DNA from 4 places in the Aquisalimonas sp. APHAB1-3 genome. Region 1 is predicted to be linked to each of the others. Evidence: predicted binding sites of a transcription regulator. Region 1 holds the regulator's gene; each other region holds the start of a gene.
The links. Region 1 encodes sigma-54, which starts transcription at its own class of promoters, with help from an activator protein. Its sites were predicted from a motif close to TGGCANGNTNCNTGCTT; they were not measured.

Region 1 (4,188 bases):
GCTCGCCGAAGGACGACAGCATGGTCACGGGCAGGTTGTCGATGCAGTAGCAGCCGCTGTCTTCCAGTGTATGGAGCGCCACAGTTTTGCCGGAACCGGACAACCCGCTGACGATAATCAGGCGGGTGTGTTCGCTCATACCGTACCTCCTGTCAGTTGATCGCCAGCGTGTAGCCGGGCGACGACTTCGACCAGCAATGCCAGTGGACGTTCCGGAGATACGGGCAGTGTGATGCGTGGTACGGTCCGGCCGAGGAGCAGGGTGTCGTCGACGGTGGGTGCCAGCCGCGGCCAGTCGGCCCACGACCGGGGCGACGTCAGCCGGATCACCCGGTCCACGGGCGCGCGCTCCGCCACGGTGTGGCTGCCGAACAGGGTGGTGACAGGCTGGGGGCCGAGGCCGCGGATTTCCAGCCAGCCCGCCAGTGCAGAGGGAGCCCGGCCATACAGCACCCCGTCTTCCACGGACAGGGTGACGGCATCGTCGGCGATCAGCCGGTGTCCGCGCTCCAGCAGTCGCAATGCCGTGTCACTCTTGCCGGTACCGCTTTCGCCTGTGATGAGGAGCCCGCAGCCATTCACGCTGACCAGCACCCCGGGAACGGTGGTGCCCGTGTCACCGGTCACGCGATCACTCATGTGCTCCCCTGGGTGGCCTCCCAGTCCCTGAGCAGCTCATAGACGGCATCGGCATCGCGGGCGTCGCGGAGCCTACGGCACAGGGGCTGGTCGCTGAACATTTCGGCGAGCCGGGCGAGAATCTGGAGGTGTTCGTCGGTGAAGTGCTCGGGTACAACCAAGGCGAACAGGAGATCGACGGGTTCGTTGTCGAAGGCGTCGAAATCGATGGCCTCGCTGGTGCGGATGAAGGCGGCGGTGGCCGAGTCATTGCCGTCCATGCGGGCGTGGGGCAAGGCGACGCCGTGACCGAGCCCGGTACTGCCGAGTTTCTCGCGGCTGATCAGCTTGTCGAAGATGGCGTTGGCCGGCAGGGCGGAGTCGGAGTCGGCCACCATATCGCTGAGGAGTTCCAGGCCCCGCTTCTTGCTGGTCACCTGGATGTCGCAGGCGATGCGCTCCGGTGTGATTAGGTCGGCAATCTTGATCATGCTTGTCCACGCAGGGTCGTGTCTGCGGATTCGGAAGTCGGCGGCGGTCCCTCGCTGGCGACCGCCGCTCCGCGCTGTTCAGTCCTCGTCACCCTCTCCCTGGGCCTTGGCCTGGGCGCCTTCGTTGCGCCGGTGGTCAGTGACCTTCTCCTTGTGCTTCTTCACCTGCCGGTCGAGCTTGTCGATCAGTCCGTCGATGGCAGCATACATGTCTTCGGCGCTGGCATCAGCGTAGAGCTTGGCGCCGCTGAGCAGCATGGTGGCCTCCGCCTTCTGACGCAGCTTCTCCACCGTCAGAATCACGTGGACGTTCACCACGTTGTCGAAGTGGCGCTCCAGCTTGTCCATCTTGGAATGCACGTAGTCGCGCAGTGCTTCAGTGAGATCCACATGGTGCCCGGTGATGTCGATCTGCATAGAGACTCCTCCCGAATGAGAGCCGGAAACGGCGAACCCCTTGTTGCCTCAGGCAATCCTTTTTCGTTCGTTCGACGAGGCAATGGACATGGATTCACGATACTTTGCCACTGTCCTTCGCGCCACATCGATTCCTTCATTTTTCAGGATTTCGGCCAGTTTGCTGTCACTGAGGGGCTTGCGGGCGTCCTCTTCGGCGATCAGCCGGCGAATCCGGGCGCGGATAGAGGTCGCCGAGCACTCCTGTCCATCCACGGTATGCACGTGGCTGGAGAAGAAGTACTTGAACTCGAACGTGCCGCGCGGCGTGTACATGTACTTCTGCGTGGTGATCCGGGAGATGGTGGACTCGTGCATCTCCACCTCTTCCGCCACCTCGCGCAGCACCAGCGGCTTCATGGCTTCCTCGCCCTGCTCCAGGAATTCCTGCTGGTGATTGACGATGCAGGTCGCGACCTTAAGGAGAGTCTCGTTGCGGCTCTTCAGGCTCTTGATGAACCAGCGCGCCTCCTGCAGATGCTGACGCATGGTGGCATTGTCGTTGCCCTGGTCGCCGCGCCGGACCAGGCCCGCGTAGTAACTGTTGACGCGGATCTTCGGTGACGCCTCGGGGTTGAGCTCCACCCGCCAGGCACCGCGCTCCTTGCGCACATAGACGTCGGGGACCACGTACTCGGCTGTGGGCGTGCCGATCTGGGAGCCGGGCCGAGGGTCCAGGGTGCGGACCAACTCCAGCACCTGGCCGAACTCTTCCTGGGTGACCTTGAGCTTGCGGGTGAGAGGCCCGAGCTGGCGGCTGCCGAGGAGGTCCAGGTGCTTGTCCACCAGCAGACGCGCTTCGGCGAGCCAGGGGGTGTCGTCCGGGAACTGTTCCAGCTGCACCAGCAGTGCTTCGCGCGGGTCCAGGGAGGCCACGCCCAGGGGGTCGAACCGCTGGATCAGGTGGCGGACGGCCTCCACCTCGTCAGGTTCGACCGGTTCGTCGCCGTCGGTCACCGATTCGCAGATCTCGTCCACGGTGACGCCGAGGTAGCCGTCGTCGCGCACGCCGTCGATGATGGCCTCGGCGATGGCCATGTCGCGCTCACTGAAATGGGAGAGTTGTGCCTGCCACAACAGGTGGTCATGCAGGCCGCCGCCATCGCCGGCGGTGCGATTCTCCCACGCCTCGCGCTGCTCATCGTCCCCGCCGGGGGCGCTGTATGCGGTGCTGCCGTCGTAGATGTCGTTCCAGTCGGAGTCCAGGGGCAGGTCGTCTGGGATGTCGCTCTGGTCGCTGGCTGACTTGTCTTCGGCGCCGTCGTGATCGTCCACCGTGTCGGCCACGTCCGGCGCGGTGTCGGTGTCCGTGGTGTCGCTGCCGGCGGACTCGCCGTCGCTGGTCGCGGCTTCCCCGTCGTGCTGCTCGGAGCCGGCGTCGTTACCGTCATCGCTGCGGTCGGTTTCGGTGACCGCCTCGTCGCCCTCGTCAAGCTCGTCGGCGGGCTCCAGCATCAGGTTGGAATCCAGCGCCTGCTGGATTTCCGTGCGCAGCTCCAGGGTCGACAGCTGCAGCAGCTTGATGGCCTGCTGGAGCTGCGGCGTCATGGTGAGCTGCTGACCGAGACGTAGCTGCAGCGACTGTTTCATTGGCGATGCCTCTCTCCTGCCGCCCCTCGGGCCGCGGGTCAGGCCAGGCCTGCATACGAGTGGGTTGATAACCCTATCGTAACTGACTCTGTCGCTGGTTAGAACATTGGCCCGATACTTGCGTGGGCTGAGCGAAAGTGCTACGGAGCGTGGTCACAGGCGGAAGTGTTCACCCAGGTACACCTCGCGGACCTGCCTGTTCGCCAGGACTTCCTCCGAACTGCCGCGAGCGATGACCTCGCCCTGGGCAAGGATGTAGGCGCGCTGGCAGATGCCGAGCGTCTCGCGCACGTTGTGGTCGGTGATCAGCACGCCGATCTCCCGGTCCGCCAGGTGGCGGATGATTTCCTGGATATCGAGCACGGAGATCGGGTCGACGCCGGCAAAGGGCTCGTCCAGCAGGATGAACTGCGGGTTGGCGGCCAGTGCCCGGGCGATCTCGACACGCCGGCGTTCGCCGCCGGAGAGACTGATGCCGTTCTGGTCGTGGAGGTGGCCGACGTTGAATTCGTCCAGCAGCTCCCGGGCGCGCTCCCGGCGCTGCTTGCGATTCAGTTCGGGGCGGGTCTCGAGGATGGCCAGCAGGTTGTCCATTACGGTGAGCTTGCGGAAGATCGATGCTTCCTGGGGCAGATACCCGACGCCGCGGCGGGCACGTATGTGCATGGGCAGGTCGGTGATGTCGTTGCCGTCCAGCTCGATGCGCCCGCCGTCGGCCTGTACCAGGCCGACCACCATGTAGAAGCATGTGGTCTTGCCTGCGCCGTTGGGGCCGAGCAGCCCGACCACCTCGCCGCTGGAGACTTCCAGTGATGCGCCGTGGACGACGGTCTTGCGGCGGTAGGTCTTCACCAGGTTCTCGGTGCGCAGCAGGCTCACTCGTCGTCTCCGTTGTCCTCGTCGTCGGGGAACAGCCGGATCTGCACGCGACGTCCGGTCTCGGGCTCACCCCGTGCATGCACCAGGTCGGCAACCACTTCATACTCGATGCGCTCGCCGGTGAACGTGTTCCGCCCCTGGGTCAGCCGCGCGC
Region 2 (4,188 bases), on a different contig from region 1:
TGAACGTCTCGACCACCCTCGCACTGTGCCTGTTGCTGACGTGGGTGGGCTACAGCCTGGCCCAGCGCATGACGCAACGGGACGTCGCCAGACGGTGACAGCAATACGCCGTTTGGGGAACGTGCCATCATTTCCGTTGAATTCTTCCAACGGGAGTCAACCGATGAAAAGGCTATCCGCGCTGACGGCTGCAGCCATTCTGTTGCCCGCCACTGCCGGCGCAGCGAACCTCAGCTACAACCACATTGAGGGCGGACTGAATTGGGCGGATCCGCCGAGCCGGTTCGGGGATAGCGACTTTGGCCTGCTGATCCGTGGCCAGGGTTACCTGAACGACACCATCTTCGCGCGGGGTCAGTTCCAGAGTCACCGCTTTGATGTGGACACCCCGCCCGGGACGTCCAGCACCACCATCAGCCGCGACGTCCTCTGGGGCGGCGTCGGATTCCGCGTACCCACGCAGCAACGCGACCTCGACATCTACGGCGCACTGGACCTGGGTTACGATTTCGGCGATCAGGATGACCCCGGATTCCGGCTCGAGGGCGGTGCCCGGGCCTATCTCGACCCGGGCTGGGACACCACCGCCGGGATCCGGCTGTGGCGCTTCAACGATGCGAGCAGCAACGTGCAGGTCTTCGGCAGCGGCTACTACGAGGTGGCGCCACAGCTCTCCCTGGGTGGCGAACTTGCCGTCGGCGATTTCGACGAGATCCTGTTCGGCGCACGCTACACGTTCTGACCCGATTCCAGTGCCATGTTGGTGCATGTGAGCCATGCGTGCACCAACATGGCACGGCCCCATGCCCTATCCTGCGTGCAACTCCCTGATTCTCCCCTGCCACAGTCAAGGCACGGTGCTTGCTTCCTGTTTACCGGCGTGTTCCCGGAAATCCGAGGTACAACCTCAGGAGTAAGCAATGGCAACACGAGTCATGCTCGTTGACGAATACCCGGACCGGGCCGTCTGGCTCGGGGACGCCCTGAACGATGCCGGCTATGAAGTGGCCTGCACCGTAAAGGCTCACGAAGACCTCTACCAGCGCGTGCTGGATGTCCAGCCCGATGTGGTCATTGTTGAGGCCCGCTCGGGACGGCGGGACATTCTGGAAGGCTTGGGGACACGGAATTCGCCCTACCCGAAACCGGTGGTGCTGTTCACCGAACACAGCGACCCGGAGCTGATGCAGGCGGCCACTGCCGCGGGGGTGAGCCCCTATGTGGTGGGAGGCCTCTCAGCGGAGGGCGTGCGCTCCATCATCAACGTGGCCATCAACCAGTTCCATCAGTACGAGCAACTGCGGCATGAACTGGTGGACGCGCGCACCCGACTGGAGCACCAGCGCCAGATGGAACAGGCCAAGTGTTTTCTCATGGAACGCGACGGCATCAGCGAGAATGACGCCTACCATATGCTGCGGCGAACGGCCATGGAGCGCGCCCGACCCATCAGCGATATTGCCCGCGCCTTCCTGCGCGCCAACGGACGCGCCTGACTGACCACCAACCGCGCCGTGCCGGTGCACACCGCCCCACAACAGTGCACCGGCACCGCCACACCCCCTCGGGAAACCGAAAAAAAAGACGTTAACTCAGACTTTTACTAACATGGCACGAGTCATGCATTACTTTCTCTGACACGCGCGAATCCGGCTCAACCGCGAGCAGCGGTTCCCAACGGCGGGACGTCAGCCGGATTCGCCAACCTGAACCTGGCAAGGGCGCCTACCACCAACCCCGGTGGGGCGCCTTTTTTTGTTGCGACAACGAGGGCGATGCGATGACCAACAAATCACTCGGCGACCCGTTCGACCCGAACAGCGACCTGCGCCACAGCGCGGGATGCACGTGCAGCACGTGTCATGATCACGGCCATGAGGCCACCGCCGGCGACGACCTGCACGCGCTGGCGTCGCCCCACGAACAAGGCGGTGCCCCCGCAGATCGCGAGGCGCTCATGGACCGCCTGATCGAGAGTGCGGTGGTCCGGGCGCTGTTCGGCCACCACGACCCCAGCCGTCGGCAGGTTCTGCAGATGATGGGGGCCGGCACCTTCGCCGCCGCCCTCGGGTCCATGTTCCCTCTCGAGGCGGCGAAGGCGCTGCTCAAGGACGATCTGGGGACGCCGGAGAAACGCGACCTGAGCATCGGCTTTATCCCGATCACCTGCGCCACGCCAATCATCATGGCGCACCCCATGGGGTTCTACGAGCGCTACGGACTGAATGTGGACGTCCGGCGTGAAGCGGGTTGGGCCGTCGTCCGTGACAACTCCATGAACATGGAGCACGACGCCGCACACATGCTCACCCCCATGCCGCTCGCCATCACCATGGGGGCCGGTTCCAGCTCCATGCCCTTCCTGATGCCGGCGGTGGAGAACATCAACGGCCAGGCGATCACCTTGCGCATGGACCACAAGGACAAGCGCGACCCCAAGGACTGGAAGGGCTTCACCTTTGCCGTGCCCTTCGAGTACTCCATGCACAACTTCCTGCTGCGGTACTACGTGGCCGAGCATGGCCTGGACCCGGACAACGACATCTCCATCCGCGTGCTGCCGCCACCGGAGATGGTCGCCAACCTCCAGGCCGGGAACGTGGATGGCTACCTGGCGCCGGACCCGTTCAACCAGCGCGCGGTCTGGGACGAGGTGGGCTTCATTCACATGCTCACCAAGGAGATCTGGGACGGCCACCCGTGCTGCGCTTTCAGCACCAGTCGGCAGTTCGCCGAAGAAGCGCCCAACAGCTTCGGTGCCCTGTTCAAGGCCATCGTCGATGCCACCCACTACTCGTCGAACCACGACAACCGGGCGGAAATCGCAGAGGCGATCTCGGGGCGCAACTATCTCAACCAGCCCACCTCGGTGGTGGAACAGGTACTCACCGGTCGCTATGCCGACGGCCTGGGCGAGGTCAAGAACGAGCCCAACCGCATCGACTTCGACCCCTTCCCCTGGCACTCCATGGGCGTGTGGATCCTCACCCAGATGAAGCGCTGGGGCTACATCGACGGTGACGTGGATTACAAGGGCGTCGCCGAGGACGTCTACCTGGCCACGGACTGCGCCAGGCTCATGCGCGATCTGGGCTACGAGGCCCCGGACGTGACCTACAAATCCCACACGATCATGGGCAAAGACTTCGACCCGGAAGAGCCGGAGGCCTATGTGGACAGCTTCGAAATCCGGAGGTCGTAAGCCATGTTGACCACCGAAAACCTCAAGGCGGCGCTCCTCAGCGTCGCCCTGCTCATCGTCCTGCTCGGGGCCTGGGAGTGGAGCATCGAGGGGACAGTGCTGCCCATCGGCGACCAGGAACTGAGCGAGTATGAGCAACTCGTGGGGGGCAGCAGCGGCGGCTCCAGGATCCCGGCGCCGTCGGCGGTGATCAGCCACGCCATCACCGAGCTGAGTGACCCCTTCTATGTGGCCGGCAGCAATGACATGGGCATCGGCATCCAACTGGCCCACTCCGTCGGCCGCGTGTTCGCCGGCTACTCCCTGGCACTGCTGGTCGCCATCCCGCTGGGCTTTCTCATCGGCATGTCGCCGATCATGTACAAGGCCCTCAACCCGTATATCCAGATCCTGCGGCCCATCTCGCCGCTGGCGTGGATGCCGCTGGCGCTGTTCCTGATCCGGGACTCCGGGGCGTCGTCGATCTTCGTGATCTTCATCTGCTCCATCTGGCCGGTGCTGCTGAACACCGCCTTCGGCGTGGCCGGGGTATCGCGGGATCTGCGCAACGTGGCCCGGACGCTGGAGCTGTCGTCCCTGAAAACGGCCTTCGCCGTGATCCTCCCGGCCGCGGCGCCGACGATTCTCACCGGCATGCGGATCGCCATCGGCATCTCGTGGCTGGTGATCGTGGCCGCGGAGATGCTCGTGGGGGGCAGCGGCATCGGGTACTACATCTGGAACGAGTGGAACAACCTGGACATCACCAGCGTGATCTTCTCGATCCTGATGATCGGCATCGTCGGGATGTTCCTGGACAGCATCCTCGCGGCGGCGACACGCATGGTCCAGTACGACACCTGAGGCAGACAGCATGACCAAACCATTCCTGTACGTGGAAAACCTCAAGAAGGCGTTTCCCGGGCCCCGGGGCCAGGAGCCGCTCACGGTGTTCGAGAACGTCAACTTCGGCATCGACAAGGGCGAGTTCGTCTGCGTCATCGGCC
Region 3 (4,188 bases), on a different contig from region 1:
ACGCCCGTGGGTTGTTGTGCCCCATGCCGGTGATCCGCGTGCAGGATGCCATCGCCGGGATGTCCCCCGGCGCCGAAGTCCATCTGCTGGCAACGGACCCCGGGGTGCAGGCGGATGTGCCTGCTTGGTGCCGTGTGCACGGTCATCGTGTGGAGGCCGTCCTCGAGGAGGGTGACACGCTCCGGGTCTGTATCCGTGTCCGGGACTGACCCCGTCAAGCAATGCACCTTTTTGGTGCTTGTCGGTTTTATTTTGCACGATCGCGGTGCATATTGGAGCGGTTTCCCGCACCACTGCACCAGAAACGCCCGTAACTTGCTGTCTTGTGGTGCTGGCACGGTCCGTGCTTCCCGAAATGGCGAGTTGAATTCTTTTGCTGAGGCTTACGTCCCATCTGGAGGTTAAGGCATGTCACGCACCGCAGCCGACGTACTCAAACTGATCAAAGACGAAGATGTGAAATTCGTGGACATGCGGTTCACGGATACCAAGGGGAAAGAGCAGCACGTCACCATCCCGGCCGCCACCGTCGAAGAGGACTTCTTCGAGGACGGCAAGATGTTCGACGGCTCCAGCATCGCCGGCTGGAAGGGCATCAACGAGTCCGACATGATTCTCATGCCGGACCCGCAGACCGCCACCATCGACCCGTTCTTCGATGAGCTGACGCTGAACATCACCTGCGACATCATCGAGCCCAACACCATGCAGGGCTACGAGCGCGACCCGCGCTCCGTCGCCAAGCGCGCCGAAGCGTACCTGCAGTCCACCGGCCTGGGCGACACCGCATTCTTCGGCCCGGAGCCGGAATTCTTCATCTTCGACGACGTCCGCTGGGGCGCCGAGATGAGCGGCAGTTTCTACCGCATCGACTCCGAGGAAGCCGGCTGGAACTCCGAGCGCGTCTACTCCGACGGCAACATGGGCCACCGCCCGAAGGTCAAGGGTGGCTACTTCCCCGTCCCGCCGGTGGACAGCCTGCATGACATCCGTACCTCCATGTGCCTGGCCATGGAAGAGCTCGGCCTGAGTGTTGAAGTGCACCACCATGAGGTGGCCACTGCCGGTCAGTGCGAAATCGGTGTCGAGTTCAACACCATGGTCAAGAAGGCCGACGAGGTGCAGAAGCTCAAGTACGCCGTGCACAACGTGGCCGCCGCCTACGGCAAGACCGCCACGTTCATGCCCAAGCCTCTGGTTGGCGACAACGGCAGCGGCATGCACGTGCACATGTCCTTCTCCAAGGACGGCAAGAACCAGTTCCAGGGCGACCAGTATGGTGGCCTGAGCGAGACCGCGCTGTACTACATCGGTGGCATCATCAAGCACGCCAAGGCCATCAACGCCTTCGCCAACGCCTCCACCAACAGCTACAAGCGGCTTGTGCCCGGTTTCGAGGCGCCGGTGCTGCTGGCGTACTCCGCCCGTAACCGCTCCGCTTCCATCCGTGTGCCGTGGATCTCGAACCCGAAGGCGCGCCGCATCGAGGTCCGGTTCCCCGACCCCACCGGCAACCCGTACCTGGCCTTCGCCGCCATGCTGATGGCCGGCCTGGACGGTGTGCAGAACAAGATCCACCCGGGCGATGCCATGGACAAGGATCTCTACGACCTGCCGCCGGAAGAAGAGAAGGAGATCCCCAAGGTCGCCTTCTCGCTGGAAGAGGCCCTGGAAGCCCTGGACAACGACCGCGAGTTCCTGAAGCAGGGTGGCGTGTTCACCGATGACACCATCGACGCCTACCTTGAGCTGAAGGAAGAGGAAGTTCAGCGTCTGCGCATGACCACCCACCCGGTGGAGTTCGACATGTACTTCAGCGTCTGATTCGGCTTCCCGAGCCGATCCGGCACTGGCCCCGGCCCTTGTGGCCGGGGCTTTTTCGTTGGGCTGTCGCCCCCTCCCGGCCCGCTGCCCCGCGTGCTACATTCCGTGGTATGAGAACACGGATCGTGATCGCCCTCATCGGCCTCTTCCTGCCCCTGGTGGCCACTGCGGACATCTACAAGTGGGTGGATGAGGATGGCAATGTCGTTTACTCCGACGAGCCACGCGAAGGCGCGGAACGCCTGGAGCGCACCGCCCCGGATTCGTCCTACCGCTTCGAGACGCCGCGGCGACCCTCCGGCGACCCCTCCGCTTCCGGCGATAACGGCGATAACGGATCCCGCTACGACCATGTGCGCATCGTCCACCCCACGGACGAGGGAACCGTGCGGGACAACCAGGGGCTCGTGGACGTGCAGCTCGAGCTCAGCCCCGCATTGCGGGCGGAGCACCGCGTGCAGTTTCTCTTCAACGGCGAACCGCAGGGAGAGCCGTCCCGATCCCTCGAGGCCCGCCTCACGGAAGTGCATCGGGGTGAGCATCAGGTGGCGGCGCGGGTGCTCAACGAAGCCGGCGCGGTCATCGCCGAAACCGAACCGGTGACCTTCTACATGCACCAGGCGTCACGTCTGCTGCCGGGCCGGCAGGGTCCGGGCCCGAACCCCTGAGCCGTCGCGCCCCTGATTGACCCCGATCGTGGATGCACCATAATGGGGCACGGTGATGGTGCAGACGCGCCGCTACGGCGCGACGCCATTCGCACCAATGCCGAGCCTTGCCCCACAAGGCACTGAACTGGCGGGCTTTTCCCTCTCCCACTCATCGCGTAACGCGGTTCAGGGCCATTGTGGTTTGCTTTTTGCTTTCCTATGGACATGACCATGCCGCCACAGTCCACACCCGCCGAGCGCGCACTGGAGCACATGAGCAATGCCGTGCTCCTCATGGGCGCAGACAATTGCGTGCGTTACATCAACGGTGCCGCGCAGGTGATGTTTGCCGTCAGTGCCCGTCAGGTCACGGGCCAGCGGCTGCCATCGCACACCACCCCCTGCGTGCGTGCGCTCGAATCCGCGGCCCGCAACGCCATCGAAACCGGTGAGCCGTTCACCAACCGGGAGCTATCGCTGGAGGTCTCTCCCGACCGGCGCATGACCGTGGACCTCACCGTTACACCGGTGAGCCACGACGAAGTGTTGCTCGAGGTGAGTGAGCTGGACCGCAGGCTGCGCATTACCCGCGAGCAGAATCTGATCAACCAGAATCACGCCACCCGCCATCTGCTGCGCGGCCTGGCCCACGAGGTGAAGAATCCGCTGGGCGGGCTGCGCGGTGCCGCGCAGCTGCTCCACCGCGAGCTGCAAGCGCCGGAACTGCGGGAGTACACCCAGATCATCATCGAGGAGGCCGATCGGCTGCGTACCCTGGTGAACGGCCTGCTTGGCCCCAGCAAGCATGTGGAGAAGCAGGAGACCAACATCCACGAGGTGCTGGAGCGCGTCCGTGGCCTGGTGGTTGCGGAGGCCCCTGAGGGGGTCACCATCCACCGGGACTACGACCCGAGCATCCCGACCCTCCTGGCTGAGCCCAATCAGCTCATTCAGGCAACGCTGAACATCGCGCGCAACGCCTTGCAGTCGCTGGACGGCACCGGGAGCATCACGCTGCGTACCCGCACGCAGCGGCAGTTCACCATTGCGGATGTCCCCCACCGGCTGGTGGTGCGCGTGGACATCATCGACACCGGGCCCGGCATTCCCAAAGATCTCCAAGACCGCATCTTCTATCCCATGGTCACGGGACGGGCCGAGGGCACAGGGCTTGGCCTCTCCATCGCCCAGACCCTGATCCACCAGCACGGTGGCCTGATCGAGTGCTGGAGCGAGCCCGGACACACGGAATTTACCTTGTGGTTGCCTCTGGAGGCGGACGATGACAACGAAGGATGACGTTTGGCTCGTCGATGACGACCGGTCAATCCGCTGGGTGCTGGACAAGGCCCTGCGCCAGGCTGGCCTGCAGGCGCGCAGCTTCGAGACCGGGGATGCCGCGCTGGGCGCGCTCGCCGAGCAGCGACCCGGAGTCCTGGTCACGGATATCCGCATGCCGGGAATTGATGGTCTCGCCTTGCTGGAGCGCGTCCAACAGCGCTGGCCCGATCTGCCGGTGATCGTCATCACGGCGCACTCCGACCTGGATGCCGCCGTATCCGCCTACAAGGGCGGCGCTTTCGAGTATCTGCCCAAGCCCTTCGACGTGGACGAAGCGGTGGACCTGGTGCGCAAGGCCTTGCAGAGCGCCCACGAGACGGCTGCCGGGGGGTTGCACGCGGGCGAAGAGAACCCGGAGATCATCGGTGAAGCG
Region 4 (4,188 bases), on a different contig from region 1:
TGTGTGCTATATCCGCGACCGCACGATCGCCGTCCTCGATCTGCGGATGGCAACCACCGGGCGGGCGCTGGAAGAGCGTGATACCAGCTCGGTGATCGTCACCGAATACAATCGCAGCGTGCAGGGGTTCATGGTGCGGGGTGTCGACCGGATCGTGAACGTTAACTGGCGGGATATTATGCCGCCGCCCAGCAGCTGGTCGAATACCGCCTATCTGACCGGCGTGACCCGCGTTGATGAGCGTCTCGTGCAGATCGTCGACGTGGAGAAGGTCATGGACGAGATCAACCAGGCGGGCGGTATCGGCCCGCTTCCCGGCGTGGAGGAGGGCGGCGTCAAGCCTGCCTCCGGCGCCGAAGACTGGCACGTGCTCGTTGCCGATGATTCCTCCGTGGCCCGGCGTCAGATTCATGACACCCTCGAAGGCCTGGGTGTTCAGGTCACCATGGCGCGGGACGGCCAGGAGGCCATGGAGACGTTGCAGGACTGGGCGGCTCGCCCGGAAGAGTCCCCGTGGCGGCAGCTTCTCATGGTCATCTCCGACGTGGAGATGCCGCGCATGGACGGCTATACAGTGGCGACGGAAATCCGGCGGGATGATGCGCTCAAGGGGCTGCACCTGCTGCTTCACTCCTCGCTGAGCGGCATGTTCAACGAGGATCTGGTCAAGCGGGTTGGTGCCGACGATTTTCTGGCGAAGTTCGGAGCAACCGAACTGGCGGCTCGGGTTCAGGCCCGCCTGGAGCAGGTGACCGCCTGAATCAGCGTAGTCTTAGCAGGTCTCATCACGCTACAATTCGCCCGGCGTCGGCCGCTCTGGAGCGGCCGTTACAGCCAATTGCCGATCAATGAGGAAGCCGCCTCCGTGACGTCCAGATCCATTGCCCCGGAACACTACCAGGCGTTTCGCGCGTTCCTCGAGCAGTCCTGCGGGATCGTGCTCGGGGAAAACAAGCAGTATCTGGTCTCCAGTCGGCTCGGTCATCTGATGGAGAGCGAGAGGATCAGGGATCTGGGCGAGTTGGTGTACAAGGTCCAGCAGCCTGGTGGCCAACGCCTTCGGGGCACCGTCATTGAAGCCATGACCACCAACGAAACTCAGTGGTTTCGTGACAGTTACCCCTTCACCATTCTCCAGGAAACGTTGCTGCCGGAGTTCCACAAGCGTGGTGTCGACACCCTCCGCATCTGGTCGGCCGCATGTTCGTCGGGGCAGGAGCCTTACTCGATGAGTATCGCCCTGGAGGAGTTCCGGGCCCGTGGCGCCCGTATCGAGGCAGAGATCGTTGGGACCGATATCTCGCCGGCCATGATCGCCCAGGCCAAGGAAGCGAAGTATTCGGATTCCACGGTCAACCGCGGGCTGAGCCCCGACCGCCGTGATCGTTACTTCCAGCGCAGCGGCGCCGACTGGGTGGTGCGCCCGGAGATTCGCCGGCGGACCCAGTTCATGGTGCACAACCTGCTGGACAGCTACGCCAGCCTCGGTCGTTTCGACGTGGTGTTCTGCCGCAACGTCCTCATCTATTTCTCTGCGGAATCGCGGGAGAACATCCTCAACCGCATGATCCAGCAGATGCGCCCCGGCGGCTACCTGATCGTCGGCGCATCGGAATCGCTGGCCCGGCACGCCGGACAGCTGGAGATGGTGCGCAGTCACGGCGGCGTCATCTACCGCGTGCGTCAGCCGTCGCGGTGAGCGGCAAGCGGTTGCCGCTCCGTTGCCGCCTTGCCCTTGCCGGAACGCTGGCGTTGCCGCGTCGGTTTTCTGCCGGTGCCGTTCCCGACGTGAGTCGCAGTTAAGGCGCAACGCCCGCCCGGACGCGCCTTTCCGCTCGCCTTGTCCCTCTTTTTCGTGACCGCCTGAGTGAGCTGGCACGACGCTTGCTTCAGGCCCGTTGTCGATTCACTGGAGGGTGATCATGGCAATTTCCTTCGACAACGCAGTGGGCCTGCACGCGTCAGCGCTCAAGCTCCGTGGTGAGCGGCACCAGCTGCTCTCGGAGAACGTCGCCAACGCGGATACGCCGAACTACAAGGCCCGGGACATGGACTTCCGCACCGCGCTGCAGCAGGCCGAGAACGGCCAGGCCAGCAGCGGCGGTGTGATGCAGACCACCCATGCACAGCATATTCCGTCGCCCAACGGTGATGGTTCCTCGGCCGATGCGCTCTACCGCGTGCCGAACAGCCCGTCGCTGGACGGTAATACAGTGGAGTCGCAAGTGGAGCAGGCGCAGTTCGCCGAGAACACGGTCAAGTACCGCGCCTCGCTGGACTTCCTCGGTGGGCGCATTTCCAACCTCGTTGGCGCAATCAGGGGCGAATAAACCATGTCCGTATTCAACGTTTTCGATGTCGCCGGCTCGGCCATGAACGCCCAGTCTGTTCGGCTGAACACCACCGCCAGCAACATGGCCAATGCGGAAGCTGTTGCCACGACGCCAGAGGAGGCCTACAAGGCCAAGCAACCGGTGTTTGCCGCGGCATTGCGCGGTGTAGAGGGCGGCGCGCAGAACCCGGCCAATGTCGGGGTCAGCCTGGACGAGATTGTCGAGAGCGACGCGCCCAACAAGCCGTTGCACATGCCGGGTCACCCGGCCGCCGACGAAGACGGCTACGTCTACCGCTCAAACGTCAACAGCGTCGAAGAGATGGTGAACATGATCTCGGCTTCCCGTTCGTACCAGAACAACGTGGAAGTCATGAATACATCCAAGGAGCTGGCGCTGCATACCCTGCAGCTCGCCCAGAATTGAGGCAATCGCCATGATGGGAATTGATGCATTGATGGGCAACACCCAGAGCTCCGAGCTGGAGCAGCCTGAGGATGCCAGGGGCAAGACCGCCGAGGAGCTGGACAGTTCCGATTTCCTGCAGCTCATGATCGCCCAGTTCCAGAACCAGGACCCGTTCGAGCCAATGGAGGACGGCGAGTTCATGGGGCAGCTGGCGCAGTTCACGTCGGCTTCCGGGATCTCCGGGATGCAGGAATCATTCGAGGAGTTCGCGTCGCAGATGGGCCAGGACCAGGCTCTCCAGGCGGCGTCGTTGGTTGGCCGTAGCGTCATGGTGGAAAGCGACAGCATGCCCCTTGGGGAGAACGGGCTCAGCGGCGTCGCCCAGCTGCCGCGCAACAGCGAGAACCTGAATATCACCATCTCCGACGGTGCCGGTCAGACCGTGCGGGAGATCAGCATGGGCCGACAGGACGCCGGCGATGTGCCGTTCCACTGGGATGGGCTCAACGATGACGGCGACGAAATGCCGGATGGAACGTACAGCGTCCGGGCCAGCATCGGCAGCGGTGACGATGCTACCGCCGTCAATACACTGGCGGCCGCGCCAGTGACCAGTGTCAGCCTCGAGTCTGATGGGCGCAGCCCCATGCTGACGCTCGAAGGGGCCGGTGAATATTCCCTCGATTCTATTCGTCATATTCAATAAGGAAGGGGTGCGACCATGTCTTTCAACATCTCCCTCTCAGGGCTGAACTCCGCGTCCTCCGATCTGGACGTCACCAGTAACAATATTGCAAACAGCGGCACCGTGGGCTTCAAGGGCTCCCGTGCGGAGTTCGCCGACGTGTTCGCGCAGACCCAGTTCGGTATAGCCAGTAACGCCATCGGTTCCGGCTCGCGGCTGCAGAACGTCGCCCAGCAGTTCACCCAGGGTCAGTTCGACTTCACAGGCAATAACCTGGATCTGGCCGTGAACGGTGAGGGGTTCTTCCGCCTTGAGGATCCGGACGGCAGCACCTCCTACACCCGTAACGGTGCCTTCCAGCTTGATCAGGACGGGGTGCTGGTCAATGCCGATGGTCGTGCCCTCACCGGCTACCCGGCGGATGGCGACGGCAACGTGGGTGGTACCCTGCAGGCGCTGGACATCGACACCGGCAACGTGCCGCCGCAGCCGACCACCGAGATCGACATCGACGCCAACCTGCAGTCGAACGCGGATCCTCTCAACCCGGAGGACTTCAACGCCAACGACCCGGAGACGTTCAATTTCTCCACCTCCACCACCGTGTACGACGGTCAGGGGACGTCCCGCAGTGCCAACATCTACTTCATCAAGGATGAAGCTGAGGATAACTCCTGGAAATCTGTCGTTGAGGTTGGCGATGAGCTGCAGAACGTTGGCGGTGATCCTGACAACCCCGATCCGGCCGAGATGTTCACAGTG

Region 2: ACNSTU_RS04720 (CmpA/NrtA family ABC transporter substrate-binding protein) is a predicted target of sigma-54. The motif match lies at 1,610-1,626, and genes of this name have one in related genera.
Region 3: glnL (nitrogen regulation protein NR(II)) is a predicted target of sigma-54. The motif match lies at 2,673-2,689, and genes of this name have one in related genera.
Region 4: flgB (flagellar basal body rod protein FlgB) is a predicted target of sigma-54. The motif match lies at 1,874-1,890, and genes of this name have one in related genera.

The regions. Positions count from the first base shown of each region.
Region 1 is NZ_JBLWFT010000009.1:26,379-30,566, forward strand. It holds gene rapZ (RNase adapter RapZ) at 1-139, opposite strand, end outside; gene ACNSTU_RS13025 (hypothetical protein) at 136-639, opposite strand; gene ptsN (PTS IIA-like nitrogen regulatory protein PtsN) at 636-1,109, opposite strand; gene hpf (ribosome hibernation-promoting factor, HPF/YfiA family) at 1,188-1,526, opposite strand; gene ACNSTU_RS13040 (RNA polymerase factor sigma-54) at 1,575-3,155, opposite strand; gene lptB (LPS export ABC transporter ATP-binding protein) at 3,309-4,034, opposite strand; gene lptA (lipopolysaccharide transport periplasmic protein LptA) at 4,031-4,188, opposite strand, start outside.
Region 2 is NZ_JBLWFT010000001.1:1,001,749-1,005,936, forward strand. It holds gene crcB (fluoride efflux transporter CrcB) at 1-98, shown strand, start outside; gene ACNSTU_RS04710 (outer membrane beta-barrel protein) at 164-742, shown strand; gene ACNSTU_RS04715 (ANTAR domain-containing response regulator) at 921-1,496, shown strand; gene ACNSTU_RS04720 (CmpA/NrtA family ABC transporter substrate-binding protein) at 1,781-3,202, shown strand; gene ntrB (nitrate ABC transporter permease) at 3,206-4,045, shown strand; gene ACNSTU_RS04730 (ABC transporter ATP-binding protein) at 4,056-4,188, shown strand, end outside.
Region 3 is NZ_JBLWFT010000004.1:47,528-51,715, reverse strand. It holds gene ACNSTU_RS08475 (sulfurtransferase TusA family protein) at 1-209, shown strand, start outside; gene glnA (glutamate--ammonia ligase) at 409-1,824, shown strand; gene ACNSTU_RS08465 (DUF4124 domain-containing protein) at 1,950-2,492, shown strand; gene glnL (nitrogen regulation protein NR(II)) at 2,706-3,773, shown strand; gene glnG (nitrogen regulation protein NR(I)) at 3,757-4,188, shown strand, end outside.
Region 4 is NZ_JBLWFT010000011.1:39,785-43,972, reverse strand. It holds gene ACNSTU_RS14245 (chemotaxis protein) at 1-760, shown strand, start outside; gene ACNSTU_RS14240 (CheR family methyltransferase) at 866-1,699, shown strand; gene flgB (flagellar basal body rod protein FlgB) at 1,923-2,330, shown strand; gene flgC (flagellar basal body rod protein FlgC) at 2,334-2,759, shown strand; gene ACNSTU_RS14225 (flagellar hook assembly protein FlgD) at 2,770-3,447, shown strand; gene flgE (flagellar hook protein FlgE) at 3,463-4,188, shown strand, end outside.